DNA from 3 places in the Shewanella spartinae genome. Region 3 is predicted to be linked to each of the others. Evidence: predicted binding sites of a transcription regulator. Region 3 holds the regulator's gene; each other region holds the start of a gene.
What was found. Region 3 encodes sigma-54, which starts transcription at its own class of promoters, with help from an activator protein. Its sites were predicted from a motif close to GTTGGCACGNNNNTNGNNT; they were not measured.
Positions count from the first base shown of each region.

Region 1: flgA (flagellar basal body P-ring formation chaperone FlgA) is a predicted target of sigma-54. The motif match lies at 6,863-6,881, and genes of this name have one in related genera.
Region 2: K0I31_RS06955 (flagellar hook-length control protein FliK) is a predicted target of sigma-54. The motif match lies at 6,946-6,964, and genes of this name have one in related genera.

Region 1 covers NZ_CP080418.1:1,532,142-1,542,332, forward strand. Annotated here, with positions in the region: gene K0I31_RS06765 (hypothetical protein) at 75-500, shown strand; gene K0I31_RS06770 (YagK/YfjJ domain-containing protein) at 664-1,320, shown strand; gene K0I31_RS06775 (hypothetical protein) at 1,610-2,095, opposite strand; tRNA gene K0I31_RS06780 (tRNA-Arg) at 2,276-2,351, opposite strand; gene K0I31_RS06785 (flagellar assembly protein FlgT) at 2,428-3,588, opposite strand; gene K0I31_RS06790 (FlgO family outer membrane protein) at 4,117-4,626, shown strand; gene K0I31_RS06795 (LPP20 family lipoprotein) at 4,623-5,069, shown strand; gene K0I31_RS06800 (flagella synthesis protein FlgN) at 5,148-5,573, opposite strand; gene flgM (flagellar biosynthesis anti-sigma factor FlgM) at 5,584-5,901, opposite strand; gene flgA (flagellar basal body P-ring formation chaperone FlgA) at 6,022-6,729, opposite strand; gene K0I31_RS06815 (chemotaxis protein CheV) at 6,939-7,859, shown strand; gene K0I31_RS06820 (CheR family methyltransferase) at 7,997-8,836, shown strand; gene flgB (flagellar basal body rod protein FlgB) at 9,025-9,423, shown strand; gene flgC (flagellar basal body rod protein FlgC) at 9,426-9,845, shown strand; gene flgD (flagellar hook assembly protein FlgD) at 9,856-10,191, shown strand, end outside.
Region 2 covers NZ_CP080418.1:1,560,359-1,570,549, forward strand. Annotated here, with positions in the region: gene K0I31_RS06920 (sigma-54-dependent transcriptional regulator) at 1-554, shown strand, start outside; gene fliE (flagellar hook-basal body complex protein FliE) at 754-1,086, shown strand; gene fliF (flagellar basal-body MS-ring/collar protein FliF) at 1,145-2,842, shown strand; gene fliG (flagellar motor switch protein FliG) at 2,835-3,878, shown strand; gene fliH (flagellar assembly protein FliH) at 3,878-4,897, shown strand; gene fliI (flagellar protein export ATPase FliI) at 4,869-6,209, shown strand; gene fliJ (flagellar export protein FliJ) at 6,239-6,685, shown strand; gene K0I31_RS06955 (flagellar hook-length control protein FliK) at 7,075-8,772, shown strand; gene fliL (flagellar basal body-associated protein FliL) at 8,871-9,392, shown strand; gene fliM (flagellar motor switch protein FliM) at 9,435-10,191, shown strand, end outside.
Region 3 covers NZ_CP080418.1:3,959,596-3,969,786, forward strand. Annotated here, with positions in the region: gene lptB (LPS export ABC transporter ATP-binding protein) at 1-571, shown strand, start outside; gene K0I31_RS17115 (RNA polymerase factor sigma-54) at 706-2,193, shown strand; gene hpf (ribosome hibernation promoting factor) at 2,224-2,511, shown strand; gene ptsN (PTS IIA-like nitrogen regulatory protein PtsN) at 2,514-2,957, shown strand; gene rapZ (RNase adapter RapZ) at 2,954-3,802, shown strand; gene K0I31_RS17135 (HPr family phosphocarrier protein) at 3,795-4,070, shown strand; gene mgtE (magnesium transporter) at 4,171-5,538, shown strand; gene K0I31_RS17145 (response regulator transcription factor) at 5,643-6,326, shown strand; gene K0I31_RS17150 (sensor histidine kinase) at 6,338-7,600, shown strand; gene K0I31_RS17155 (hypothetical protein) at 7,720-7,968, shown strand; gene K0I31_RS17160 (hypothetical protein) at 8,050-8,262, opposite strand; gene K0I31_RS17165 (FG-GAP repeat domain-containing protein) at 8,527-10,086, opposite strand.

The DNA of each region.
Region 1 (10,191 bases), 2.2 Mb from region 3:
TTATTTTGATTGGTTCTAAAAAACTATCTATAAACCTACTTTTGAAGGCAAACCAATCAAAAAAAGAGGTAAATATGAAGCGTATAAATGCAAAGAAACTAGATGCTGCAAAGAACTTGTTAGCTCGAATGCTTGATGGTGAGGAGTTCACAGAGAAAGATATTTCTGACCAATATGGGTACGGGGGAAGTAGGTTGATTGACGTAATTAGATATGAACCGCTATGGGTTCCTGTTCCCGATGCTAGAAAAGGTCGGATTTATAGGGTTATGCCTGATGAGATTCGAGGTTATTTTGACGAGAACTGCCGCAAAATTCAGAAGGATAAGCAACAAAGTAAGTATTACGCACAAGAGCATGCGCAGGCTAAAAACAAGCTACTTGAGATTTCAAAGAGAAACCAGGCATCAAAGAGTAGAGTGCTAAATATGGTCTACGAGGTGTTAAACGAACTGACGGCCAACGATGACCCAGAAAAACAAAAGGAGCCTAAGCAGTAAGCCTAAACCCCTTTCATAAAACTATGGTTAGCGGCTCAATCTTAGCGGAACGACCGTTAACCATCCCTTAAGGATAGCTTAGACATGCTCAATCATTCAAGCGTAAATGCGGCGTTTAGAAATTCACTGGTTTGTGACCCCTCGAAAAATAAGAAGGTTCAAGGTGGCTGGTATCTGGCGATTATCAAATCACTGGTTTGTGACCCGTTTAAATATTATCTATGGGGCATCAATGAAGTATGTTTGTAAGAAATCATCATTTAAATATGGAGATTGCATCATTGAGATCCCAAACGGCTCATTAGGTTGGTGTCGGGATATTATGTTTTCGGCACTTAATCAAATTGAGGCATTGCTATCGGTTACAAGTCGAGTGTTCATCATTCGATTTGATAGTCATGTATCTGGTTACTCGCAAGACAACGCGCAGATCTCAGTATTTAGAAGGAGGTTAATAAAATCTTTGAGAAGGCGTTACCCTGATTTGCTTTTCGGTTACATATGGGTAAGAGAACAGGAAAAAGCCAAGCAGCAGCATTACCACTTTGCATTCATTGTCGACGCTGAAAGGGTTCCTTCTGCAAGTGTGGTACTTGATGCAGCGATAAAGACATGGGAAAGGCTGACAGATATTCACCCACACGTACCTAAGCATCCGTATTACATTGTTAAGAGGGGAGATGAGCAAAGCTTTATAGAGGCGGCGGAGCGCATTAGCTACTTGGCAAAGTCTAGGGGGAAAGGTTACAGACCTGAACAAACTAAAGACTATGGGGCAAGTAGATTTAAGATGAAAGCTGCAAACGATTCCAGATTCTAGTCGACACAGGGGGGAGCTGAGCTACATACCTACCGTCCACCAGCTGGTGATTAGCAAGGCTAATTAAGATAGGAAGCGCTGTCTTTTTAAGTAGCCCAAAAAAACAACCATAAAAAACCTAAAATAAACCTGTCAAAACTTGTCGTTAAATTGAGTTATTAGAGTCCATAAAAAGGAATAAACGACAGATTTTCGGACGCATTAGAGATGTGTCAAATTGGTCAATGTTATTTTTAGCTTTATTCCGTTGTTAAGCACTTAAAATAAAACGGTATACCTATTCAGGAAATCAATTGTTTATCGGCTCTTGGTATGAGGCGCAGGGAGTGACATTTGAATATAAAGGATGCTCATTAAGATATTCTACAGTGCGCGCTATTGTTGGTTTCCCTCCAGCGTCGAAAACCATGTATATGACAGCAACATCTTTATCTTGCGGGGCATTAATTTGAGCCGTATAAAGAAAGCCGTTCTCATTGAAGATATCAACATTAAATCGCCTATCTTCCGTTTTAACTAGCCAGTCAAAATATGCAGCACTATTCATACTCCAGTTGAGGTCACCACGAAACTCTACTGCGTTAAACCCCTCAGTATACCCAATGCCATAAATATTGTAGGAATGACCTGTTAAGTATTGATAATCAACACGCATTGCAATGCAGACATTGCTGTATTGTTGAGGTGGGGGAGCAGGTTTGTCTGCTGGTGTATCTGAATCACTACCGCCGCATGCTGATAGTAAGAATAGAGAGACAACAGCTAGTTTTTTCATATGACAAGTAATTCCATCCATAGATTAACTGGCGATGATATAGCTAGATAAGCTTAAAGTCACTGAATAACTTAGAATGCACCATCCTAAATTGCCCTAATGTTTCTAAAGTGGTCTATAGGTGGTTTATTTGTATGACTCTAATTCAACACGTTGTTATTTAAGTGTTTTTTTTGATAATGGTCTCCCCACAGGGACTCGAACCCCGATCGATCGCTTAGGAGGCGACTGCTCTATCCTGTTGAGCTATAGGGAGACGCAAGTGATTATACTGTTTTTCATCGCGATGAAAAGGCTTTAGATTTAGTTGCTTAATTAGTGCACTAATTAAGTTAGATTTTAATCGCGATGTCGTTAATTTGTATGTTGATCGCGCCGTTAGCGCCTTGCAGCAGGGCGGTGGCGCTTTCCTGTGTCACCTGGTCTATGGTGATCTTGGCGCGCGATTCGCTGGCGACCGCACGCATATTATCAAGTCGATCCGGCAGGTTTTGCTGTAGCACCAGTTGGAATTTATCCCCAACTTTCACGCCATGATTGCGCCCCAGGTTGATGATCACCCGGTTGTCGACACGGGATACCACCTGACCAAGTAACGGGCGGCAGTCGAGCACCTTGTCGATATCTTCGCTGGCCTGGGTCAACAGCATTTCGATGTTCTTACCATAGCTGGATGCCCAAAAACGGTTGCTCTGGGCTGGTACCGTCGCTTGGCGCTCAAATTCCCATGGGGCAGGGGCGTCATAGTACTCACTCCAGATCTGCTCGCCGCTGATGCCATGATACAGAGATAGACGTAGCTGAAACTGGCGCTGAGGATAGCTATCCCAGAGGCCAAACAGGCTGGCTTCGACCGGCTCGGTAGAGATGTCGATGATCTCCGGCAGCAGAATGTATTGACTGTCGGTGATTTCGCTAAGCCAGCTGGGGAGGCGATAGCCGCGGATGTCGATCAATGACTGCTCGATATCGAGTCGCTCGTTGGCATGAACATGGGCGAAACTCGCCTTGCCCTCGCGGGCGATGATGCTGCCGAGCTTTTCCGACAGGGCTTTCTCGAAGTTACCAAGGTTGCCATATCTGAGTTGGCTGCGATCGGCAATTTGCGCCTGGGGCACCAGGATGGCCGCCTTGAGTTGACTCATCCCACAGGTCTGCACCTTAGCGTTTTGCAGTACATCGACTCTTAGGTTGACGCTGAGGGTATCGCCCTGGATACGCTCGCTGATAAGCTCGACGCGGCCGGCTTCGGCCTGCTGCGACATCGAGAACTGAGTCTGGGTTAGCTGACCGTTCTGTGTCTGCTGCATGCTGGTAAACTGGCCACCCGATTGCAAAGTGACATAGCTCAGCGCCTGCGCTATGGCATCTTCTCGCGCCTGGGTGATATTGCCGTTGATGATCTTGGCTTCGCCCTGGGCCTCAAGCCACTGAGCCATCACCTGAGTGTTAAAGGCGGCGAGTAACAGCAATAGTAATTGAATTCGTTTCATTGTATCTGTCTCAACTGAGCCGGTTTATCTAGCGCGTAGCTGGTGCCAAAATGCTGACAGTTTTTGCGCCCATTCTCATGTTCCCATTGATTAGTTAGACTCAAAGCAATATCTATGCCTGAGTTGGTTAAAGTCAGTCAAAGTTAGCCAAAGCTAGTCAAAGTAAGCCAAATTCGGCCACCGTCAGGTCATTTGCCGAACACTAGGATGACGAACGCCAATCAGTCCCTCAAGGATTCGCCGAGTTTGCGCCCAATACGTGAGGCTAACCCTAATAGGTGTAAATCGAACAATGCTAAGCTTATGGCATATATATTGCTGCATAATTGCCAATAGGTTTGGTTGGCCGAAATTATGGCGCAGCCAAGTGGGTATATTGGCCTGGGTCAATATCGAAAACCATGGGACATCATGATGCGAAATGCTTTGATAATATCTTCCCTGTTGCTATTGGGGGCCTGCGCGGCAAATGAGCCCGCCACGCCAACCTTGCAGAGCGGCAATAGTTTGCCTGCGAGTTCATCTGTGATGCATTTGACTCAGCAGCTGGCAAATGAATTGGTGCGCCAGAACGATCAGTTGACGCCTAAGCAGCCCCTGCTGGTGGCGACGCCTGTGTTGCTGGATAACCTCAAGTCGACTAACGCCTTGGGGTTACAGATACAACAGGGGCTGATCGCGGCCATGCATGATCATCAGTTTAATCTGGTGGATCTAAACGTAGGCGAGAACGTTAGGGTGACAGATCAAGGTGAGCTGTTGCTGACCCGAGACTGGCGCCAATTGCCAGCGGATCTGCCGGTTGAGCATGTACTGGTGTCAACCATGAGTCTTAAACCCGATGGCGTGGTGGTAAACAGCCGTATCGTGAATGTAACTAATAACCGTGTTGTATCTGTGGCAGCGGCGAGTGTGAGTCAGGCCGAGCTGGCGGACTACCTTAGCCTGTCTGAGAGAGTGGTCGCCCAGGATGGCAAGCTTATTCGTTACAGCAGCCAGGGTCAGGGAGATGTCCAGATTAAAGGGGTCAAGCAATGAGATATCTAATTAGTGTGTTGCTGCTCGTCCTGAGTGGATGTGCGTCTCAAGACAGATACATTCAATGGGAAACCCAGGCGCCGGAAAGTTTTCCTAAGTTAACCGCAATCGGCTATGCGCCGCTGGCGACTCAGCCAGCGAAAGAGGCATCGCAGCGGGTGTTGATGGCGATGCAGGCGTCGAAGATCGCGGCTTACCGTGAGCTAGCAGAGCAGGTTTACGGCCAGCAGCTATCGGCGTCGAGCAGCGTGAAAGATTGGATGCTTTCCGATGACAGTATTCAGGCCTCGGTGAGCGGGGTGATCCGCGGCGCCAGAGTGGTGAAGAGCTACCCGGTCGGAGATCATTATGTGACTGAGCTGGAGCTCGACTTCCAGCAGGTGTGGGCTTTATACCAACAGCAGAATCGGCCGCAGACGGTGAAGGAAGTGACCTATTTTTAGGTGCCCGCAAATAAAAAAGCCTCTATTAAGAGGCTTTTTTAATGTCTTCAGCTTGAGCCTATAACTCTATGTTCGTGATTAGGCTTTCAGATTATTGCCGAGCGTGGAGATAGTCGAGGTCTTGCCTTTGCCGTCATAGGTGAGGCTACTGGCATTACGACTGGCCTGCAGGGCCTGGGAGAAACGATTGACGCTGGCCATGCTGTGTTCGATAAGCACGGCATTCTGCTCGTTAAGCTGTTTACACTCTGCCAATGCCTGCTTGGCATCGTCGACTAAGGAGATAAGCTGAGGCTCCTGAGTGAGCCTGCTCAGATCAGGATGCGCAGCTAATTCGGTATCACCTAGTTTGATCTCATTTAACAGCTGGGCCTTTTCATTGGCCAGACGCAATAGTTGATCTGCGTCTTGCGCGATCAGGGCATCCTTCTCTGCCGTGATGGTCTGCTTCAAGCTGTCCAGTAATTTGTGTTGATTGGCGATGATATCGGTTATCTGCGTCATAACGTATTAGTTAAAGATCCTGAAGTTCCTTTTCAAACTGCGCTATGTTGCTGGCGAGTTTGTCGGCATCTATCTTATAGCGTCCCTCGGCGATGGCCGCCTTGATCTGTTCGACTTTCTTGATATCGATTTCAGGAATGTCATTTAGTTTGGCCTGGGCACTTTGCAGCTGCTGCGCCTGAGAGGTGATAGAGACAGAATCGCTCTTCACCGTCTGCGCTGGTGCGCTGGTGGCCGCTGCGCCACCTTTGTGCTGCGAGGCTTTCGAGCTGGCGCTGCCAACCCGACTGTTAGTGTTTGTATTTACGTGCTTAATATCTATAGGCATTGTGGGGTCCAACTTACATAAATGAGATCAACATACTTGTCTATCGGCACTCATGGTCAAAGCTTTAGAATAAAGTTTCAAAAAACAGTATAAATTTTTGCGCGTCAAAGGTCATCAGGATCACATCCTGACTTCCACCTCGCCAATGCCTGTCACATGTGCATCAACTGTCTTGTTGGAGCGGCTATTGCGCACCTGTATCTTATCGCCAAGGTTACCATCTTTTAACGCTTCACCGTTGGTTTTTATCACAAAATTATTGGCCCTTGCATAGATGGCCACGATATCGCCCTTGCAGACGAAGCAGAGGTTGCTGGCAAACAGCGGCTGATTGGCGGGAATTCTGCGCTTTACCCGGGTGCCGGTCACGGCGGCAAGTTCATCAAATTGCTGACCTCTGAGCTGGCTCTGCTCCACATAGTCGAGGCGAATCTGATCCGATTCGATGAGATCGCCGGGCCCCAAGGTCTGATTGGCCACCACCACAGGAAAGAGCACCTCGACGCGAACCGAAATGTAGATCTGCCAGGGGTAATCGAGATCTGGACTGGCGCAGCTGATCTTGACCGTGTTGTTTTTACTGATGGCGCGATCGCTGGCGATTTCCACCTTGGGCTCGCCTAAACAGGCGGGAGGATTTAGGCGGGTGTCCAGGCTTTGGGGGGTAATAATGACCTTGGCATCTTGGGGGAAGACCATTTTTTCCTGTACTGCCTCTGTAGCTAATCGCGCTATGGTCGATACAGAGGGAACGCTGGCGGTCTCTGCCGCCTTTAAGGGCAGAGAGATGAGTAGCAAAAACAGAAAATATGCAAAATTTACTTTCATAATGAATTGACTAGCTTGATTAGCCAGATTACACCTATACTTCGTTTTAAGAGCCAAGGCTTTGCCATTTTTTGTGAGAAATGAGTGTCATAAATTTGACAAAGTAAAGGTCTGGTTGTCATATAACTAGATAAAGCAATTAGTATGCCTATACTCATATTTACCATGGGAACGGCTTCGCATTCACCCGACAACAGGGCAAAGGCATTATGTCGAGTATTCTTGAATCAGTTAACAAACGCACCCAACTTGTAGGACAAAACCGCTTAGAGCTATTGCTGTTTAAGTTAAACGGGCGGCAAAGGTTTGGCATTAACGTATTTAAGGTGAAAGAGGTGCTGCAGTGCCCGCCACTGACAGGCCTGCCTAAGCTCAATCCCTATGTGAGGGGCGTGGCCCATATTCGCGGCCAGACCATTTCGGTGATCGATCTCAGCGCGGCCACCGGCGGCAGACCGATAGAAGATACCGAAGGTTGCTTCATCATCATCTCCGAGTACAACCGCAGTGTGCAGGGGTTCCTGGTTAAGTCGGTCGAGCGTATCATCAACATGAACTGGGAGGCGATCATGCCGCCGCCGCAAGGCGCGGGACGATACTCCTACCTGACCGCCGTGACCGAGATTGAGGGTGAGCTGGTGGAGATCCTCGATGTCGAGAAGATCCTCGATGAGATCTCGCCGGTGAAGACTCAGATCAGCCAAGAAGTCGACGAGCAGTTGACCATAGACAGAGAGCGTCACTATCACATCATGGTGATCGACGATTCGGCCGTGGCGCGTAAGCAGATCATTCGTGCCCTGGAATCTTTGAGCCTGCAGATAGATACCGCCAAAGATGGCCGCGAGGCCTTAGATAAGCTGGTGAGCGTCGCCGCCGAGATGGATAACGTGGCCCATGAGATCCCGCTGATCATTTCCGATATCGAGATGCCTGAGATGGATGGTTATACCCTGACGGCAGAGATCCGCGACAATCCTAAATTGAAAGATATTAAGGTAGTGTTGCATACCTCGCTCAGTGGCGTATTTAACCAGGCCATGGTGGAGAAGGTGGGCGCTAATGACTTTATCGCGAAATTTAATCCTGATGAATTAGCGGCGGCGGTGAATAAGCATCTTAGTTTGTAATTTGTACTAAGTTGGGCCTGAGCCTAAATTTGGTAAGTTTAGGCTTGTATCAGTGAGTTAGCTAATGTATAACGCTGACCTCTGTAACGCTTGCTATAGTGTATGTTGTAGCCTGTTTTCTTTTTTGATATTGGGATATCAAGGTGCCGAATAAATCACTTGCCGAAGCCGAGTACAACCAATTTAAATTATTTCTGGAACAACACAGCGGTATTGTGTTGGGCGACAATAAGCAATATTTGGTTCGTAGTCGACTCGCGCCTCTGATGGGGAAATATAACCTTCCCTCATTATCTGAAGTGGTTAAACATTCGATGAAGCCCACCGAGCGGCAACTTCGTGCCGAGGTGATCGACGCCATGACCACCAACGAAACCTTGTGGTTTCGCGATCGCTATCCCTTCGAGTTGTTAGGCAATAACCTGTTACCCGAATATGCCCGCCTAGGACGGCCGCTGAAGATCTGGTCGGCCGCCTGTTCGTCGGGGCAGGAACCCTATTCGCTAGCCATGACCATCTTGGAATATCAGCAGCGCAAGCCTGGCGCCTTGCCCGGCAGTGCGACGATTCTGGCAACGGATCTCTCCCCCTCAATGTTAGAGCGCTGTAAGGCGGCCGAATATGACAACCTCGCCTTGGGGCGAGGTCTGTCCGAGGAGCGTAAACGTCAGTTTTTTGAACCCACGGGGACTGGCTCCATGGTGGTGAAGGCCAACGTCAAGCGTTTGGTGAATTTCAGGGCGCACAATCTGCTCGAGAGTTACACCTTGCTCGGCAAGTTTGACATCATCTTTTGCCGCAACGTGCTGATCTATTTTGCCCCAGAGGCAAAGGCCAAGATATTGCGGCAATTTGCTGCCGCCCTCAATCCCAAGGGGATACTGTTTCTGGGGGCCTCGGAGTCGATTGCCGGCCTGACCGACGAGTTTGATATGGTGAGGTGTAACCCTGGAATCTATTACCAGAAGCGGACCTAAGGTCGCAAACCTAGCCCTTCAAGGGGCTAACCCTCTGAGTTCGCAATCAAGTTTCAAATGCCAGCAATCGCTGGCATTTTTTATGCTTGCCATTTCTATATCTGCTTTGCCTGAGCAAGTTACCTAGAACTGATTTTATTGGCACAAGTATTGCTTTGTTTACGGTATTCGTGTGTGGAGGCAATTTTATGGCGATTAGTTTCGATAAGGCATTGGGGATACATCAGTATACCTTGGGGATACGTTCGGCGCGTGCCGAGGTGATCTCGTCAAATATCGCCAATGCCGATACGCCCCATTACAAGGCGAAAGACCTGGATTTTGATAAGGCGCTGCAGGCGGCGCGCACGGCCCAAAGCGGGCTTGCGATGAGCCGTAGCAACGAGAAGCACTTCGATTTGGCGGCGCTTTCCCAGCAACACATTAGCTATCGGGTGCCCAATCAGCCCGATACAGGTGATGGCAATACTGTGGATATTCAGCAGGAGCAGTCAGAGTTTATGCAGAATGCGCTCGAGTATCAGATGTCGTTAGGTTTTCTTGACGGTAAGTTTTCCGGCCTGAAAAAAGCCCTTAAAGGAACGTAATCATGAGCCTTTTTAATATCTTCAATGTGGCAGGCTCTGGCATGTCGGCCCAGTCGGTCAGGCTAAATACCACTGCCAGTAACATCGCTAATGCCGATTCAGTCTCCAGCAGTGTGGATAAGACCTATCGCGCCCGTCACCCGGTTTTCGAGGCCGAGCTAGCCAAGGCCAGTCATCAGCAGAATACCAGTCAGGCGGTCAAGGTGGCCGGTATTGTCGAGAGCGATAAGCCGTTACAGAAAGAGTATTCACCCGATCATCCGTTAGCGGATGCCGATGGGTTTATTTATAAGCCAAATGTCAATGTGATGGAGGAGATGGCCAACATGATCTCGGCCTCTCGTTCCTACCAGATGAACGTACAGGTTGCCGACGCGGCAAAATCTATGCTTCAGCAAACCTTGCGCATTGGCAATTCCTAGGGGGTAAGTCGTGAGCCTAGTTAATCCGTTAAATACTCAGGTTGCGCAAACCAGTTCGACCCAGAGCGCCAAGTCGGTGACGCCTCAGGCGTCGAGCAGTCAGGCAACCACACAGACTACGGGAAATCCGTTTCTCGACAGCATGCGTCTGCAAGAGGAGTCCTCGATCCCTGAGGCCAAGAGTCAGGAGCTGACCCAGGAGGATTTCTTCTCTCTGCTCAGTCAGCAGCTGTCGATGCAGGATCCTTTTAAGCCGGTGGACAACGATCAGATGATCGCCCAGATGGCGTCTTTCTCCACCGTAGATGGCATCACCAAGCTTAACGAGGAGATAGTTAACCTCAAC
Region 2 (10,191 bases), 2.2 Mb from region 3:
TGCTGGCGACCTCTAACCGAGATCTTAAGGCGATGGCGACTAAAGGCGATTTTAGGGATGATCTCTATTACCGTATCAATGTGTTTCCACTCACCTGGCCGGCGCTGCATCAACGCCCGGCGGATATCTTGCCGCTGGCGAGACACCTGGTGTTGCGTCATGCCAAGGCTGCCGGTTTAGCCGTGGCGCCAAGCCTGGACGATCAGGCAAGCAGGCGTCTATTGGGCCACAGGTGGCCGGGTAACGTGCGAGAGCTGGATAACGTGGTTCAGCGCGCCCTGATCTTACAGACAGGCGACACCATCTGCGCCAAGGATATCGTTATCGATACTCAAGATGTGGTGCTGGAGCCCAGCTTTGAGAGTGAAAAGGTAGCCGAGCCTGAGGGGCTGGGGGATGAGCTCAAGGCACAGGAACATGTGATCATCTTAGAGACCCTTAATCAGTGTAATGGCAGTCGCAAGCAGGTGGCCGAAAAGCTGGGTATCAGCGCCCGGACCCTGAGATATAAGATGGCGCGTATGCGCGACATGGGTATTCAGATCCCTGCCTGATAGGCGTAGCCGTTTTGGTCTATCTGCGTTAGTGAAGGAAACAAACCGCCGCTTTAGCGTCTCTACCGCCCATTTGAACATTTCGAAGCCGACACCCAATATACTGGTTTTGTCGGCTTTTTCTATTTTTGGCAAACATATTGCATTGGTCTGAATAAGAATAGATTTCGTCAATTTCACGACGATAGCGGAGGCCAAGATGCAGATAGGTGCCAATTCATTACTGCAAGAGATGCAGACACTCACAGGCGAAATTAAGCCTAATGGGATCACACCTAATATCACCCAGCAGGTGGCGAACACCAGTGGTAGCGACTTTGGTAGCCTCTTGTCTGAAGCGGTGGGCAATGTCAACGCGCTGCAGGCCACCTCATCCTCGCTGCAGACACGTCTGGATATGGGCGACACCCGGGTGACCCTGTCAGATACCGTGATCGCCAGAGAGAAGGCCAGCGTGGCATTCGAGGCCACCGTTCAGGTGCGCAACAAGCTGGTGGAAGCCTACAAAGAGATCATGAGTATGCCTGTCTAGGCATGGACTCCCTAAAGACTAAGAAAGATAACGGCAGGTATTTATCGTGAGCACAGATATGGTAGTCGGAACTGGCGCTGGCACAACACAGGATATGTTGGCAGGCGGCGTACAAGAAGAACATAAGCCGAGCGGCGGTATGTTTGGCGGTGTCGACATGCTCAGACAGATCACCATGATCCTGGCGCTGGCAATCTGTCTGGCGCTGGCCGTCTTCGTCATGTTGTGGGCCCAGGAGCCCGAATACCGTCCTCTGGGTAAGATGGATACCCAGGAGATGGTGCAGGTCTTGGATGTGCTGGACAAGAATAAGGTCAACTATCAGATCGATGTCGATGTGCTCAAGGTGCCCGAAGATCAGTACCAAGACGTCAAGATGATGCTGAGCCGCGCCGGTATCGATAACTCGCCGAGTCGTGACGATTACCTATCAAAAGACAGCGGCTTTGGCGTGAGCCAGCGCATGGAGGCCGCCAGACTGAAAAACAGTCAGGAGCAAAACCTGGCGCGCACCATCGAAGAGTTAAAGAGCGTCAGCCGTGCCAAGGTGATCCTGGCCATTCCTAAAGAGAACGTGTTTGCCCGTAATCGCTCCAAGCCTAGTGCGACCGTGGTGGTCAATACCCGCCGTGGCGGTCTGGGCCAGGAGGAGGTCGATTCCATCGTAGATATCGTTGCCTCGGCGGTGCACGGTCTCGAGCCGACTCGCGTTACTGTCACCGACGCTAACGGCCGCTTGCTAAACTCAGGCAGCCAAACCGCAGGTTCGGCCAGAGCCAGACGCGAGCTCGAGCTGGTGCAGCAGAAAGAAGCCGAATACCGCAGCAAAATTGAATCGATTCTGATGCCGATTCTGGGACCAGAGAACTTTACCGCCCAGGTCGATGTGAACATGGACTTCACCTCGGTCGAGCAGACCGCCAAGCGTTATAACCCGGATCTGCCCGCGGTGCGCAGCGAAATGACGGTTGAGAATAACTCTACCGGTGCGAGCACTGGTGGCATCGCCGGCGCGCTGAGCAACCAGCCACCGATGGAAGCCAATATTCCTCAGCAGGCTACCGGGACCAGCGCTCAGGAGCAGACCCTGCCGGGTTCCAGCCATAAGGAGGCGACCCGTAACTATGAGCTAGACACTACCATCAGCCATACCCGCCAGCAGGTGGGGGTGGTCAGACGGGTTAGCGTGTCGGTGGCGGTCGATTTCAAGACGGGACCTGCCGGTGAAGACGGTCAGGTGACCCGCGTTGCTCGCACCGAGCAGGAGCTGAGTAACATTCGCCGCCTGCTAGAAGGGGCCGTAGGCTTCAACACCCAGCGCGGCGACATGATAGAGGTGGTCACCGTTCCCTTCATGGATCAACTGGTAGAAGAGGCGCCGGCACAGGCCATTTACGAGGAGCCTTGGTTCTGGCGAGCCATCAAGCTGGTGATGGGCGGTCTAATCATCCTGGTGCTTATTCTGTTCGTGGTGCGCCCTATGCTCAAGCGCCTTATCTACCCAGATGGTCAGAAGATGCCGGATGCGCCATCTTTGGGTGACGAGTTAGCGGAGATTGAGGATCAGTATGCCGCCGATACGCTTGGCATGCTCAATCGTCCCGATGCGGAATACAGCTATGCCGACGATGGGTCAATTTTGATACCGGATCTGCATAAAGACGATGATATGATAAAGGCCATACGTGCATTGGTGGCCAACGAGCCTGAGTTGTCTACGCAAGTCGTCAAGGGATGGTTACAAGAAAATGAGTAAAGACAAAGAGATCGACACAGCTAACGGTGAGTTCAATACCAAAGATCTGACCGGTATCGAGAAGACAGCCATCCTGCTACTCAGCCTTAGCGAAGCCGACGCCGCCTCAATCTTGAAACACCTCGAGCCTAAGCAGGTGCAAAAGGTGGGTATGGCCATGGCGGCCATGAAAGATTTCGGCCAAAACAAGGTGATCGGCGTACATAAGCTGTTTCTGGAGGAGGTACAGAAATACTCCTCCATCGGCTTTAACAGCGAAGAGTTCGTGCGTAATGCCCTTACCGCAGCCTTGGGTGAAGATAAGGCGGGTAACCTTATCGAGCAGATCATCATGGGTGGTGGTGCCAAGGGCCTGGAGTCACTCAAGTGGATGGACGCCCGTCAGGTGGCCACCATTATTCAGAACGAACACCCGCAGATCCAGACGATTGTGCTCTCCTATCTCGAGCCGGATCAGGCCGCCGAAATTTTTGCCCAGGCACCTGAAAATACCCGTCTCGATTTGATGATGCGTATCGCCAACCTCGAAGAGGTGCAACCGGCGGCGCTGCAAGAGCTAAACGACATCATGGAGAAACAGTTTGCCGGTCAGGGCGGCGCGCAGGCGGCGAAGATGGGCGGCCTGAAGGCGGCGGCCAACATCATGAACTACCTGGATACTGGCGTCGAAAGCCAGCTGATGGAGACGCTGCGCGAGACCGACGAAGAGATGGCGCAGCAGATCCAAGATCTGATGTTTGTCTTCGAAAACCTGGCAGATGTCGACGACATGGGGATTCAGACCTTGCTGCGTGAAGTGCAGCAGGATGTGTTGATGAAGGCCCTCAAGGGGGCAGACGATCAACTCAAAGAGAAGATCCTCGGCAACATGTCCAAGCGTGCCGCCGAGCTGCTTAAAGACGATCTCGAGGCCATGGGCCCAATACGGATCAGCGAAGTGGAAGTGGCTCAGAAGGAGATCCTCTCTATTGCCCGTCGCTTAAGTGATGCAGGTGAGATTATACTTGGTGGTAGCGGCGGAGAAGAGTTCCTCTAATGACCATGTCTGGCGACAAGAAGCCCCAAGAGGGCCAAGGCGTACACACCACACAAGCCGATTTTAGCCATTGGCAGCTGCCCGATGTAACCCCTGTGGTGAATGAGCCCAAGGAGAACATGTTCGGCCGCATAGCCCCGCAAAAGGCGGCCAAGGCGGTCGATGAGCCGGTGATGCCTCCCACCCTGGAAGAGATCGAGTCGATCCGCGCCGAGGCCGAGGCCGAAGGCTTCGCTCAGGGCCAAGAAGCCGGTATGGCCAAGGGCTTGGAAGAGGGTCGACTGAAAGGCCTAGAGCAGGGCCACGAAGAGGGCCACCGTCAAGGCCAGGCTCAGGGTATGGAGGCCGGCCTCGCCGAGGCAAAACAGACGATCGCGAAATTTGAAGCCCTGATGCAGCAGCTATCAATGCCGCTCTCTCTGCTCGACACCGAAATAGAACAAGCGCTGGTTCAACTCAGCATGACCCTGGCCAAGGCGGTTATCGGCCACGAGCTTAAGACACATCCTGAACATATTCTCGCCGCCCTGCGCCAAGGGGTCGACGCCTTACCGCTCAAGGAGCAGGGGGCGCATCTGCGTCTACATCCAGAGGATCTTGCTATCGTCGAGCGACTCTATGAAAGCGCGCAGCTAACCCGAAATCATTGGGAGTTAGAGGCAGACCCAACCTTGAGCCGCGGCGAATGCATAGTGAGCAACAGCCGTAGCCGGGTGGATATGGGCCTGGATCATCGCATCAAGGCGGTGTTCGATAAGCTTATCGCCAGTGAGCAGCGCCTCGAGCAGCAAAGGCTACAGCAGCTAGCTGCCATGGAGAAGGTTCCCGATCATCAAAACCAAAACCAAGATCTAGACGGCGACGCAGCGCAAGCGGGCCTCGAAACAGATAGCCAGACAAGCGATCCGCAACAAACGCAAGCTGTTGACGCATCGCAAGTCGCGCCGAGCGAACAGATTGCACCAGAAGCACCGCAAGAGACGAGCCCAGATGAAGACACGTCAAAACCGGCTTCTTGATAAGTTAAGGCAGCATACCCAGGCGGTCGCCCCGTTTATGCCGGAGGCCTCGGGCCAGCTGGTGCGCGTGGTGGGCCTCACCCTGGAAGCCACCGGCTGCAAGGCGCCTGTGGGCAGCCTGTGTAGCATAGCCACCATGGCGGGAGATCTGATCGCCGAGGTGATAGGCTTCGATGACAAGCTGCTCTATCTGATGCCCATCGAGGAGCTAAGCGGCGTTATGCCAGGTGCCAAGGTGACGCCGCTGGGTGAGCAGACAGGGCTGAATGTCGGCATGGGCCTGCTTGGCCGCGTGCTCGACGGCAATGGTGCGCCGATTGACGGCTTGGGGCAGCTGCATACCGATCAGAAAGCTACCCGTCATGCCACCATGCTAAACCCCTTGGCGCGTCGCGCCATTAGCGAACCTTTGGATGTCGGGGTTCGTGCCATCAACGCCATGTTGACCGTAGGTAAGGGCCAACGTATGGGCTTGTTCGCTGGTTCGGGGGTGGGTAAGAGTGTGCTGCTGGGCATGATGACCCGGGGCACCACGGCCGATGTGATCGTGGTTGGTCTGGTCGGTGAGCGTGGCCGCGAGGTGAAAGAGTTTATCGAAGAGATCTTGGGCGCCGAGGGACGTGCCCGCAGCGTGGTGGTGGCGGCGCCCGCCGATACCTCGCCGCTGATGCGTCTTCGAGCCTGTGAGACCTCGACCCGTATAGCCGAGTATTTTCGCGATCTGGGTTACAACGTGCTACTCCTGATGGACAGCCTGACCCGCTACGCCCAGGCTCAGCGTGAGATCGCTCTGGCCGTCGGTGAGCCACCGGCCACCAAGGGCTATCCGCCCTCTGTGTTTGCCAAGCTGCCTAAGTTAGTGGAGCGAGCCGGTAACGGCGGTGCCGGCCAGGGCTCAATTACCGCCTTCTATACCGTGCTGACCGAGGGCGATGACTTGCAGGATCCGATCGCCGATGCGGCGCGGGCCATTCTCGACGGTCATATCGTGTTATCGCGGGCGTTAGCCGATTCGGGTCATTACCCGGCCATCGACGTCGAGGCCTCTATCAGCCGTGTGGCGCCTATGGTGATCAGTGACGCTCATCTGGAGGCGACGCGCCGGGTGAAGCAGATGTATTCCCTGTACCAACAGAATCGCGACCTCATCTCTATCGGTGCCTATACTCAGGGGAGCGACCCGCGTATCGATAACGCCATACGCCTGCAGCCAGCCATGAACGCCTTCCTGCGCCAGACCATGAAGGAAGCCATCAGCTTCGATTCCAGCGCCTTGATGCTGGGTCAATTGAGCGCCCAGTGTCAGGTCTAGCCTGAATTTTATCGGAGAGCGTAACGGCCATGGCAAAGCATGATCCCTTAGAGACAGTTCTTAAATTAGCCCTCGACGCCGAGGAGGCCGCGGCGACTCAGCTAAGAGGCGTGCAGTTGACGCTGAATAAATGTCGCCAGCAGCTCGATGCCCTGCAGCAGTATCGTCTCGATTACATGAAGCAGATGGAGGCGCAGCAGGGGCAAGTGATTGCCGCCAGCAGTTATCATCAGTTTCATCAGTTTATACGTCAGATTGACGAGGCGATCGAGAAGCAGGTCTTCGCCGTGTCGGAGACGGATAAGCAGCGTCAGAAGGCCCAGCAATATTGGCAGGGTAAGCAGCAAAAGCGCAAGGCGGTCGAGCTGTTACTCGCACATAAAGCCGAAGAAAAACAAAAGTTTGAGGCCAAACAGGAACAGAAGATGATCGACGAGTTTGCCTCTCAGCAGTTTTTCCGCCAGTCTGCCCGATAGCCTTAAGCTATATATGTGTGTAGAGGCTGGCGCCTCTTTATTGTCCTCAAAACAATTCTACCGTCTCGCCACTTTTTTCAAGGCAAATTGTAATACCAATCACGGTAAGTAAGTGATCAGAAGTAGCGTAGGAAAAACGTTCGAGAATAATGCATGATTTTTCGATAAGTAGTTATTTTACAATTAAAAATAATAACGCCGTTTTCGGGCATTTTAACAAGCTAGCGTGATCAGTTATTTACTAGGATTGGTATGATTAACTTGGCATTTTTATTGCTTGATATTGAGTAGTAAGGGCCAATGAGTCCAAAGCTTAGCGAATAATTGACGCTCGGGTGGCACGTGACATTGTCGTGCCCAAGATGAGTGTTGGAGGAAGCATGCCACAGATGACCCAAATACTCCTATCTAATGTCGAGTCCGGCAAAGAGAAGGGCGGGGTGTTGCCCAGCGCATCAGATGCGAAGTCGACCACAGAGTCAAAGTCAGAAAACAAAGGGTTTTCAGAGGCTTTGGCTAAGGCGAGTGGCCAGGGTGAGGTGAGCTCACAGGCAAAAACGCGCCCACAGTCCCAGGTCGAAAACACGGCTCAACGAGATAACACTGCTAAGACCGATGCTAAGCAGGAGAAGGCGCCCACGCAGGACAAAGACAGTGACGATGTCTCCAACGTGCTGGCGCAGATCCATCTGGCGAACAAGCTGGGGGATGAGGCGGAGATTGCCGCCGACGGCGTCATTTTGCCGCCGGGTGATGCTGATGGTGAGTCATCTGCCGACAATGAGCTGTTTCCTACCTTGGTAAAAGGGGCTAAGGACAAGGTCGATACCGAAAAAGCGGCCTTAGAGGGTATAGATGAGCTGCTTAAACCAGGCGCCGGAGATGATCATATCTTACCCGTCATCAATCCAAATGGCCTGGGGAGTGAGGCGATATTGGCTCAGCTTCCCGAAGATGCTTTAAGTGAGGTGATGGCGCAAACCGGTCTGTCCAAGGATGAGCTGACGGCCTTACCGCCGCAGATGCTCGAAGGGCTTATACATGGCATAGCGGGTAAGAATAAGTCTGGAAATGGTGAGCTTGGTCAAGCTGAGGCGCTAGAGAGTGATGCTGCTAAGCTGGCGGCACTTATTAATGACGCCAAGCAATATCTCTCGGCCATGGCGAGTCAGTCACAGATCAACCTTGCTGCAACTCAAACTGAGCCTTCACAAGGCGTAGGCGGGACCAGTCAGGCGGGACTAAATCAGGTTGGGCTAAATCAGAATGAGATTAGTCAAACAGGCCTAACCTCGGCCAATAACGCGAGCGGCGTGGAAAGTGCCGTTAATGAGAAAGGCGTGAAAGCCATATTGGGTGAAGCCAAGGTTGGTGAGTCTAAGTTTGGTGAAGCTAAGCAAGCTGACGCCAAGCTTGCCGCCGAGCAGGCACAAAATGGTGCTCTGAAGATGACCTCGGGCGCAGAGGGCCGCGATGGCAAAGCCGCGCAGGAGCTGCTGAAGGGCGCTAACCTTGCCGTGACCATGTCGCCAAAGGCCGGTGAAATGCCAGATGCCGCGGCAGATACTAAGCTAAACGCCTTATCTCTACAGGGCTTGCAAGGTGCAAGAAATGAGGCCCTCCCGCAATATCAAGTCTCTATCAAGCCTCAGGGCGAACCTGTGACACAGATGCAGGAGATGATCCATAAGTTCTCGCCCGTGATGCGTCAGCAGCTGGTGGCCATGGTGAGCCAAGGCGTGCAGCAGGCGGAGATTCGCCTAGATCCGCCCGAGCTTGGCCACATGATGGTTCGGGTTCAGGTGCAGGGCGATCAGACCCAGGTGCAGTTTCATGTGACCCAGACCCAGACGCGGGATCTGGTTGAGCAGGCGCTCCCACGTCTGCGGGAGCTACTGGCCGAGCAGGGGATGCAGCTGACCGACAGTAACGTCTCTCAAGGCGGTAAAGAGCAGGGCGGCAATGGCGAGCAAGGCGAGGGAGTGGGCCATGGTCTGTCTGAGATGGATGAAATTTCGGCAGAAGAGAGCCTGTTAGTGTCGAATAACGCAACAAGTTATCGTTCGGGTATAGATTATTACGCGTAAGCAGGTAACCTATAGGTTGGTATGATTGCCCAATCGTTTGATATGCGCTAAAAATCATGACGATGCTGAGTGTGAGCCGAGTGTGATAGGGATAAGAGATGGCGGAAGAAGAATCGTTAGAACTTGAAGAGAATGTAGAGCCTAAGAGCAAGAAGAAGCTCATTATCTTTGCGGCCATTGGTGCACTCTTGGTGGTCTTGCTGGGCGTGGGTGCCTGGTTGTTGCTGTCGGGCGATGAGCCGAGTGATGAGACCATGGCCGAAGGGGAGCAAACCGAGCAGAGCGAGCCGGCCAACAGCCGTGAAGCCTTTTATGTGGGGATGCCGAGACCCTTCCTGTTTAACCTGCCTGGGCAGAATCGCTCCCGTCTGGTGGAGATCAAGGTGCAGCTCATGGTGCGTGGCTCTGACGATGACGTCTTGATCAAGAAGCATATTCCGCTTATCGAGGATGCCCTGCTGACCACCTTTAGTAGTGCCGATGTGCAGAAGCTCAGCTCCCTTGCCGGTAAGGATGAGCTGCGCCAGTTGGCCCTGCTGAATGTACAGAATACCCTGCAACCTGTGACCGGACGTAAAGTGGTTGAAAAGGTGCTGTTTACCGGCTTCGTGATGCAGTAATGCCGGTGATTTATAAGCTAACAAGTATGATAGGACGATATTGTGAGTGATCTATTAAGCCAAGACGAAATTGATGCGCTACTTCATGGTGTCGACGACGTCGAAGAGGAAGAGGTGAGTGACGCGCTCGATGCGCGCGCCTATGACTTTTCATCACAAGATCGTATCGTCCGTGGTCGTATGCCGACCCTGGAGATCGTCAACGAGCGTTTTGCTCGCCATCTGAGGATCAGCATGTTTAACATGATGCGCCGTGCGGCCGAGGTGTCGATCAACGGCGTGCAGATGCTCAAGTTTGGCGAATATGTCCACACCCTGTTTGTACCGACCAGCCTGAATATGGTGCGTTTCAGTCCCTTGAAGGGGACTGCGCTGATCACCATGGAGGCTCGCCTGGTGTTTATTCTGGTGGATAACTTCTTTGGCGGCGATGGCCGTTTTCACGCCAAGATCGAGGGACGGGAATTTACTCCGACAGAGCGGCGCATCGTGCAGCTGCTTTTGAAGATCATCTTCGAAGATTATAAGGAAGCCTGGGCGCCTGTGATGGATGTCGAGTTCGATTATCTCGACTCCGAGGTGAACCCGGCGATGGCTAACATCGTCAGCCCGACCGAGGTGGTGGTGGTGAGCTCCTTCCACATCGAGGTTGACGGTGGCGGCGGTGATTTCCATATCACCATGCCATATTCGATGATCGAGCCGATTCGTGAACTGCTCGATGCCGGGGTACAGAGTGATACTCAAGATACCGACATGCGTTGGTCTCAGGCCCTGAAGGATGAGATCATGGACGTCG
Region 3 (10,191 bases):
GGTACAGAGCGACAAGGGCCGCATCTTCATCGACGATGACGACCTGACGCTAGACCCCATGCACCTGCGCGCCCGCAAAGGCATAGGCTACCTGCCCCAGGAAGCCAGTATCTTCCGTAAGCTCTCGGTGCGGGACAACATCATGGCCGTGCTCCAGACCCGCAGCGATCTTAATAACGATGGCCGCGAAGAGGAGCTGGAACACCTGCTGGAAGAGTTTCACATCACCCATATCCGTGACAGCCACGGCATGGCGCTCTCGGGCGGTGAACGTCGCCGGGTGGAGATCGCCAGGGCGCTTGCCGCCAACCCTAAGTTTATTCTTCTCGACGAGCCGTTCGCCGGGGTCGATCCCATCTCGGTTATCGACATCAAGAAGATCATCGAGCAGCTCAAGAATCGCGGCCTGGGGGTGTTGATCACCGACCATAACGTGCGCGAAACATTAGACGTCTGTGAGAAAGCCTATATCGTCAGCCATGGTAATCTAATCGCCGAGGGCACACCCGCCGAAATCTTAGACAACCAGCAAGTACGAGCAGTGTACTTAGGTGAACAATTCAAGCTATAGTTAATCTTATAATGGGGCCACAGAGGAAAAACCACGCGTTAATTGTGGCCTTAGGCACTATCCGATATATTTGTCCGGCACATATAGCCAGAGCTTTCTCATTTTATAATTAGAAACAAGGGAATAGCAGTACGATGAAAGCGTCACTTCAGCTCAAAATGGGTCAGCATCTCACCATGACGCCCCAGCTACAACAGGCCATACGTCTGTTGCAGTTGTCGTCATTAGAGTTGCAGCAGGAGATCCAGCAAGCATTAGAATCCAACCCGCTACTGGAGTTGGATGAAGAGCAGGAGAGCGCCAGCATCGAGCTGCAAGACGATAGCGTCGGCGACAGCTTCGACAACAAGTACGACGACAAGATAGAGCTGGATTCGAGCCAGGATAACTCAGGGGTCGAGACCTCAGACGCCCTGACTCAAGACTCAATGCCAGACGAGCTGCCGGTGGATACCACCTGGGATGAGGTCTACACTGCCTCGCCAAACTCAAGCTCGGGCGCCATGCGCGACGACGACATGCCTTTTCAGGGCGAGACCAGCGAAGGTCTTTACGAACACCTGGAATGGCAGAAGAACCTGACCCCTTTTTCCGATAACGATCTGGCCATCGCCACCGCCATCATCGACGCCATCGACGAACGCGGTTACCTCACCCAGACCTGTGAAGATATTCTCGAGGCCATGGGCGACCCTGAGATCGAACTCGACGAGGTAGAGGCGGTGCTCAAACGGGTACAACACTTCGACCCTATTGGTGTGGCCGCCCGTGATCTCAGCGAATGTCTGACCATTCAGCTGGCCCAATACAGCGACGATACCCCACACATCGCTAACGCCCGTATGCTGATCAAGGAGCACCTGGATCTCATCGCCGGACGCGACTTCCGTCTGCTGATGCGCAAGACCAAGCTCAAGGAAGATGAGCTGAGGGATGCCATCGCCCTGATACAGACCCTGAATCCCCGTCCCGGCCTCGCCATCACCGCCAGCCGCGACGAGTACGTGATCCCGGATGTGACCGTCACCAAGAAGAAGGGACGCTGGGTGGTCGAGCTTAACCCAGACAGCATGCCCAAGATCAACGTCAATCAGCAGTATGCCGCCATGGCCCGCAGCACTAAGAGTCAGGCGGATGGCCAGTTTATTCGCGGCCACCTGCAGGAAGCCAAATGGTTCCTCAAGAGCCTGGAGAGTCGCAACGAGACCCTGCTCAAGGTGACCAACTGTATCGTCGACTTCCAGCAAGGCTTCTTCGAATTTGGCGAAGAGGCAATGAAGCCCATGGTACTGAACGACATCGCCGAGGCGGTGGAGATGCATGAATCCACCATCTCGCGTGTGACCACGCAAAAATATATGCATACCCCGAGAGGGATCTTCGAGCTTAAATACTTCTTCTCCAGTCACGTCGGTACCGACGATGGCGGAGAGTGCTCTTCTACAGCAATACGTGCCTTCATCAAGAAGCTGGTTGCTGCGGAAAACCAGAAAAAGCCATTGAGCGACAGCAAGATGGCTCAACTCTTGGCCGAACAGGGGATTAAGGTGGCTAGACGCACCATTGCCAAGTATCGCGAGGCAATGCTTATACCGCCCTCGAATCAGCGCAAGAGCTTATAAAACAAACCTGGAAACTGGAGGACTATCTTTATGCAAATAAACCTGACTGGGCACCATATCGAGATCACCCAATCTCTACGAAGCTACATCGAAGAGAAATTCACAAAGCTTGAACGTCATTTCGATCAGATCAATAATGTGCACGTTGTATTAAATGTCGAAAAGTTGCAACAGAAGGTTGAGGCAAAGTTACATCTCCGTGGCGGAGAAGTGTTCGCAACATCCGAACATGCGGACATGTATGCCGCGATAGACTCCCTGATTGACAAACTCGATCGTCAGGTCATTAAACACAAAGAGAAGCTTACTAAACATTAACGATGGAACTGAGTACCATCCTGCGGCCGGAGTGCACCACCTGCGCCACTCCGGGCAGTAAGAAAAAGGTACTGGAGCTTATCAGCGACTTAGCCGCTGTCCAGTACCCCACCCTCTCCTCTCAAGAAATATTTGAAAGCCTTCTGGCTCGAGAGAAAATGGGCAGCACAGGTATAGGCAATGGTATCGCGATTCCTCACGGACGGCTGACTAACATAGATCAACCCGTGGCCGTACTGGTGAAATGTGCTGAACCAATCGCATTCGATGCCATTGACAATCAGCCCGTCGATATCCTTTTTGCGTTATTGGTGCCCGCAGATCAATGCGAGCAACATCTTAGCACCCTGGCCGCTATGGCCGAGAAGCTCAATGATAAGGCGATCATGAAGCAGCTAAGAAAGACCCAAGATGAATCCGAACTCTATCAGGTGATCACCCAATGAAATTGGTTTTGGTATCCGGACGCTCAGGATCGGGAAAATCCGTCGCACTCAGGGTCCTAGAAGATCTAGGCTACTACTGTGTCGACAATCTGCCCTTGCAGATGATGGAATCCCTGCTGGAGCAGCTCAAGGGACGCAGCGATCTCGTGGCCATCAGCGTCGATGTACGCAACATGCCCAGCGAAGAGATCCAGCTGGAAAAACAGCTGGCCAAGCTCCCCAAAGATACCGAAATCTTAAGTTTCTTCCTGAACTCAAGCGACAATGTGCTGCTCAAGCGCTATAGCGAGACCCGCAGACTACACCCGCTGTCACGCTCTAAGGTCTCCCTCAAGGAGGCAATTCAGCTCGAGGGCAAGTTGCTCGACCCCATAGCCAAACTCGTGGATCACTATATCGACACCTCTAACCTCAACATCTATGAGTTGAGCGACAAGGTGCGCGAGATCCTGCTGGGCACGGTCGACAAGGAGCTAGTGATCAACTTCGAGTCCTTCGGCTTTAAATATGGCATGCCGACCGAAGCCGACTTCATGTTCGACGTGCGCTTCCTGCCCAATCCCCATTGGGAACCTGAGCTAAGGCCTCTGACCGGCCTGGATGAGCCAGTGCAGCAGTTTCTGAGTCAGCAGCCACTGGTCAACAAGTTCATCTGGCAGATCGAAAACCTGCTGGAAACCTGGTTGCCACACCTGGAGCGCAATAACCGCAGCTACCTCACCATCGCCATCGGCTGCACCGGCGGCCAACACAGATCTGTTTATGTGACCGACCAGCTCGCCAAGCTGTTCAACAAGGGCAAGCATAAGGTTCAGGCGCGCCACCGAGAGCTAAAGCATGACTAAGTTGGCTCGCGAGCTGACCATCTGCAACAAGTTGGGCCTGCACGCCAGAGCGGCGACCAAGCTGGCGGTGCTCGCCGCCAAGTTCGACGCCGAGGTCACCCTGATCCAGGGCGATAAACAGGCCTCTGCCGCCAGTGTACTCGGCCTCCTGATGCTCGAAACCGGCATGGGTAAAACCATCACCATCACCAGCGAAGGCAAAGATGCCCAGGCGGCCCTGGATGCTATCAGCGCCCTTATTGACGCCAAATTCGATGAGGCCGTATAATCGGCTCGCTTTGCGGTGCCCGCTTAATTTCGTCCTATACTTATCATAGACTTACAAGCCTACCACCCAAGCCGTTCAATCAACTGCCAAAGGAGGAGCTATGCCGATCGAATTGTTAGATAGTGAAACCACAGATCAACGCCTTAATCAGCTCACTCAAGCCTTAGGCAGCGGCATGTTTGTCCATGTGCGCAGCATGCTGCACGACATGGCCGCCTCTGATATCGCCTTTATCCTGGAATCTTCACCACCGCGCACCCGTCAGGTGCTCTGGCAGCTAATCGATCAGCAGCACACGGGGGAGATCCTCGACGAGCTGGGCGAAGAGCTCAAAGATACCCTGATCACTCAGATGAGCCCAGAGCGCGTCGCCAAAGCGGCCGAAGGCATGGACACGGACGATCTGGCCTACATACTGCGTAGCCTACCCGACAGCGTCTTCAATCAGGTGTTGCAGTCGATGACGGCGCAAGACAGGGCCAGGGTAGAGCAAGCCCTTTCCTACCCGGAAGACACCGCCGGCAGTATCATGAACACGGACACGGTAACCGTGCGCCCCGATGTCACCATAGATGTGATCTTGCGTTACCTGAGGATCCGCGGCGAGCTGCCCGATGCCACCGACACCCTCTATGTGGTGGATAAACGCGACAGCCTGCTGGGCGGTGTGCGCATTACCGATCTGCTGACCTGCGACCCCAACGCCTCGGTGCGGGAGATCATGAACGACGATCTCGAAGGGATCCCCGTGGGTATGGACGACGGCGAAGTCGCCCAGCTATTCGAGCGTCACGACTGGGTCTCGGCCCCCGTGGTCGAAGAGGAGACCAACCGTCTGCTGGGGCGTATCACCATCGATGATATCGTCGACGTGATCCGTGAGGACGCCGAACACTCCATGATGGGGATGGCGGGGATGGACGACGACACAGATACCTTCGGCCCAGTGGTCAAGAGTACCCTGAGGCGCTCCCTCTGGCTGACCATCAACCTGTTTGCCGCCCTGCTGGCCGCCTCGGTCAGCAACATGTTCGAGAACACCCTGGAGCAGTTTGCCACCATCGCCATCTTGATGACCATAGTCCCCAGCATGGGTGGCGTCGCCGGCAACCAGACCCTGGCGCTGGTGATCCGCGGTATCGCCCTGGGGCAGATAGGCCAGAGTAACTCCCGCTGGCTGATCGGTAAGGAACTGGCCATCGGCTTTCTCAACGGCCTGCTCTGGTCCATGCTGGTATTTGCCGCCGTCTGGCTGTGGAAGGGCGACATTGCCCTGGGCGGACTGATCGGCGGCGCCATGCTGATCAACATGACGGTGGCCGGTCTGGCCGGCGCCTGTATCCCACTGCTGCTGAAGAAATTCAATGTCGATCCCGCGCTGGCCGGTGGCATGGTGCTGACCACGGTCACTGATGTGATCGGCCTGTTCGCCTTCCTCGGCCTGGCGACCCTGTTCCTGCTGCATTGACACCTAGGCGCATCTCAAAGCTCAATCGGATGCGCTTGAATTTCAATGTTATCGACATCTTTTTCACGCTAGGATAGGTAGAGTCATCCGGCCAGAGAACTGTCATGCAAAATACTCAAATACTCATCATAGAAGATAATGCCGATGTCGCCGGTGTCCTGGGGGACTATCTCGAATCCCAAGGAGCTCAGGTGGATTATGCCAGCAATGGCGAGCTCGGCCTGCGCCTCGCCACCGAAGGGCACTTCGACGCCATAGTGCTGGATCTCATGCTGCCCAAGATGGACGGCTACGCCGTGGCCAAGGCCCTACGTCAGCAGGGCTCCAGCGTGCCCATATTGATGCTGACGGCGCTGGACGACAAACAAGATCTGCTGCAAGGCTTTCATAGTGGCGCCGACGACTATCTGACCAAACCCTTCGATCTCGATGAGCTACATGTACGCCTGCTGGCGTTGATTAAGCGTCAGCTCGGGCGCGTCGCCCAGGGCTGTCAGCAGTGCGGGCCGCTCACCCTCAACATCGCCGAGCACACCGCCTATCGTGATGGCAAGAAGCTACAGCTGACCCCAAGCTGCTATCAGATCCTCCACCTGCTGATCTCCCGCGCGCCTAACGTGGTAAAACGTGAGGAGATAGTGCAGCACCTGTGGGGGGAAGAACCGCCCAACAGCGACATCTTGCGCAGTCACATGTACCAACTGAGAAATCAGGTGGATAAACCCTTCGACACCCCCATCATACTCACCGTGCCTAAGATAGGCTTCCGGTTAGACGTGAACCAATAGAGGCCCAACAGGTGCAAAAAACCGCCAAGAGTCTGACTCGCAAGCTAAGTTTCTACTTCGGGGGGATCGCCCTCTTGGTGGCCGCCATCCTCTACCTGCTCAGTATATTTATCCTCTACTGGGTCGAAGATGAGCTCAACCGCCGCAGTCTGGAGCAGATAGCGCCTAGCGCTATGGCGGCATTCGAACAGGGCGCCGAGTCGCCGCTGGTGTTGAGCACCACTATCGTGGCCTATAACGATGCCGCCAGCTTACCCGATGAATATCAGGGCATTATCGATCTGCCCGTCGGTTTTCTCGATGAGCTGCACGACACCTTCAAGGAAGATATCTTCATCTTTCGCGGCCAATATGGCGAGGGCGAGGCGACACATCCCCTGATTCTGGTGATGAATGCCGAGCAGGTAGAGCTGAGCCGCAACGAGTGGAATAACATCAGCCTGGTGATCCTGGCCGTCACCCTGATGCTGTTTGCCCTGTTCGGCTTTGCCATCACACTGCTCACCCGCAGGCTGATCGCGCCCATTCGCGCCATCAGCGAGCAGCTCGAGGATTCGGAGGGCGACCAGAGCTTTAGAGTCTCCAAAGATGCCACCCAGGAGTTTCATGCCCTCACCGCCAGCCTCAACCATTATCAGCAGCAGATCGCCCAGCTGATCCGCCGGGAACAGGCCTTCTCCCGCTACGCCAGCCATGAGCTGAGAACTCCATTGACCATTATTCAAGGCGCCAGCCGTCTGCTGGAGCAGGAGGGCAAACCTGAGTTTATGCAGCGACAACGGGCCCGTATCGCCAAGGCCGCCAGCAATATGCAGCACATCATAGACGCGCTGCTAAGCCTGGTGAAACAGGAGAAGGGACTGAGTTCACCCGACCTCAGGCCGCTACAAGAGAAAGAGCTAAAGCAGATCCTTGCCGAGGTCGAGCCGCTGGCGAGCCAGAAACAGATCCAACTGAGCCTCACCCTAGATGCCACGCCGCAGATTGCCCCCAGCGAGGCGGTGCTGCGCATGTTACTGATCAACTTGCTCAATAACGCCATCAACGCCAGCGACAGCGGCTGTATCGCCATTAGCATCGACGACGAGGGGATCTCAGTGAAAGATCAGGGCCGCGGCATGAGCAGCAGCGACACTCGCCCTCAGGGCCATGGCTTAGGGCTGGAGATAGTCGAGGCCCTGTGTCAGCGTTATCAATGGCGTTTTAGCCTCAGCAATTGCGACAAGGGGTGCATCGCCAGATTGCACTTTCCTGCATCAACCCATGCCTCCTGATGGTGCAAGATAGGTGCTGAGCCGAGTAATCACTCACTCAAGACCCAGTTTTCCGCCTGTCATCTAATTGGCATAAGTTTCGCTTATCCTAGCGCGGTCACGCACTAGGAGGCTTTCCCTTGTATTCACTCAAGACACAATGGCACACCAATGACACTGACGCCTTTTGGCAACCTCAATTTGACGGGGAACCAAGCCATGAAGAAGCGCCTTACCCGCACCCTCTGGGCGGTCATCCACAGCGGGGCGCGATAGATGCGCGTCTAAATGCGCTAGGTCGGGAAGAGATAGGCCAGAGCCAGCAGCTCAGCCTGAATAGGGAAATCATGACACTGGTCGCCGAACAGGCCAGGTTATCACTCAACTAGGCTTTCTAGCTCAACAAAATTGTTAAGCTCGGCCACCGGCGAATCAATAGCGCGGCGAAACGACGCTAGGATAGTAAGCCGCTAACGAGAACGCGGCGTGATATTGGAGAGGCTATCGAAGAATTTTTGCCTCTGCTTCTCGGCATCGAAGCGGCGCACCATCTGCCACTCCTGAAACAGGGCAATTGCAAACCCTATGACCACCACCAACAAGCATCCGGCTCCCAGGTAGGTGATGATATTTACTGCGACATCTGCTCCTGCAGAACTGCTGGCGCTGCCAAAACCTATCATACACAACCCTTACACTTAGTCTCTGGGTGACCAGGAGTCACCTTCGACCTCAGGGTAGCGATGAAAAATTAAACAAAACTTAAGCCAATTAGCCCCCTCGAGAGGTATTTGTGTTAGTGAGAGCTAACTCACTGAAGCAGAGCGGGTTATTACCGGCCAATCGAGCCCAGCTTAATTGCGACAAAGTGTATCACCAGGTCCGAGCCACCTTGCCGCGACCGACACAACGGGCAAAACTGACACAACTGACAAAGCAGCCAAGGGCTATTGGGTCATGATCACCAAAAACTGGCTCTGCAGCTCGGCCTTATCCTGCCTGCCATACTTGATAAGCAGATCCGCCTTACCGTCTAGATTAAGATCTTCGCTGCTGAGCATGTCGCCATCGATAGGCAGGGTGAGCTTGAGGCTTTCCTTACGATCGAAGGGCTTGCCCTTGGCACTCCCCAGAAACAGATCCAGCTCTGTGTCGCCGTCGGAGAGCAGCAGATCCTGACGCTTGTCGCCATCGATATCCGCCAGCTTTACCACGGGCGCACCGCTCTGGCCCGAGGTCAGGCTGAAACTCAGCTCCACCGACTTGCTCATGTTCGGTTTGGCGGCGAAACGCCGCTTATCGTCCATGGTAAACAGGTGCACGTCCTGATCGATACTGCCCGACACCAGGGCGCCGATGATCTGCGACAGGCCAATATCGAACCCAGAGACCAGCACCTCGCTGCGACCATCTAGGTCGATATCCACCAGCTCGAAGCCCGTCAGGGTGCCATCGCCGCGGATCACGCTCTGGGGCTGCTTGCCAAAGCTCACTCCCTTGTCGCCCTTCACCCCCAGATAGATCTCATAATCGTTGACCCTATCCAGCACCCCAGAGCTCTTGGTGTAGCGCACCACCATGTCCACAAGGCCGTCGCCATCGATATCCTGCAGCGCCTCGACCTTACGATAGACGAGATCGCTCTGATCCAGCGCCTCGCCATAGGCATCGCGTCTGTCCCACCAATCCAGGCCGCTGATCGCCTGACTCACGGGCTGGAATCTGGGGTAGCTCTCGAACTTGCCATCCTGATGTTGGGCATAGATCTCAAGCTCCCCCTCGCCCACCTTGATGATGTCGTCGCGACCATCGAAATTCATATCGGCAACATAGAGCTTGGTCTCGCTGTAGCGTGCACCATCGCGATAGAGCAGCACCTTGGGCTGGATCGCCAGGGTCTGGGCCTGCCAGCCATCCTCCTGACTGAGGAAGAGCTGTGTCTGCTCAAACTGGCCCACGATAAAGTCGTCACGGCCATCGCCGTTGAGATCCCGCACAAACTCGCCGCGGGCAATAAACTCAATGCGCGGCTTCACCACCAGCGGCGCCACATCAAGCAGCTCGCGAAGCGCCAGCCCTTGGTCGCTGACCGTCAACACAGAGAGATGAGCGCGCGACATGAAGTAGACAGACTGAAGTGAATCGGCCTGCTGTGGCTTGCCCTGCTGTGAATTGGCCTGCTTTGGCTTACCACTCACATCGTATCGATAGAGCTCGCCAGGCAGCGGCATCTTATGCAGCAGCCGATACTGGCTGCTTTCGCCATCTAAGCCATAGACGGCGAGCCATTTGGTCTGGCGGTCATCGACACCGATCGCTAGCAGCTCCTTGTTGGCATCGCCCACCAAGTTGAGGCTCTCCAGCGGATGGGTGAGTTTAAAACCGGTATCTATGGTTTGAGAGACGAAGGCCAACGGCGCCTTATCGGCTAAGACCTGCATGGAGCAGAGCAGAGTCAGGCTAGCGGTGAGCCAGGGGGCGAGGGCACGAATTGCCGGTATTTTCACAGATCATTTCCCTATGTGAAGCGAGTTGGGTTCTAATCTATCGATTCCCGGCGAAAAAGAAAGTTCAGTTAATGACTTGTTACAAACAAAAAGTGCTCGAGGTAG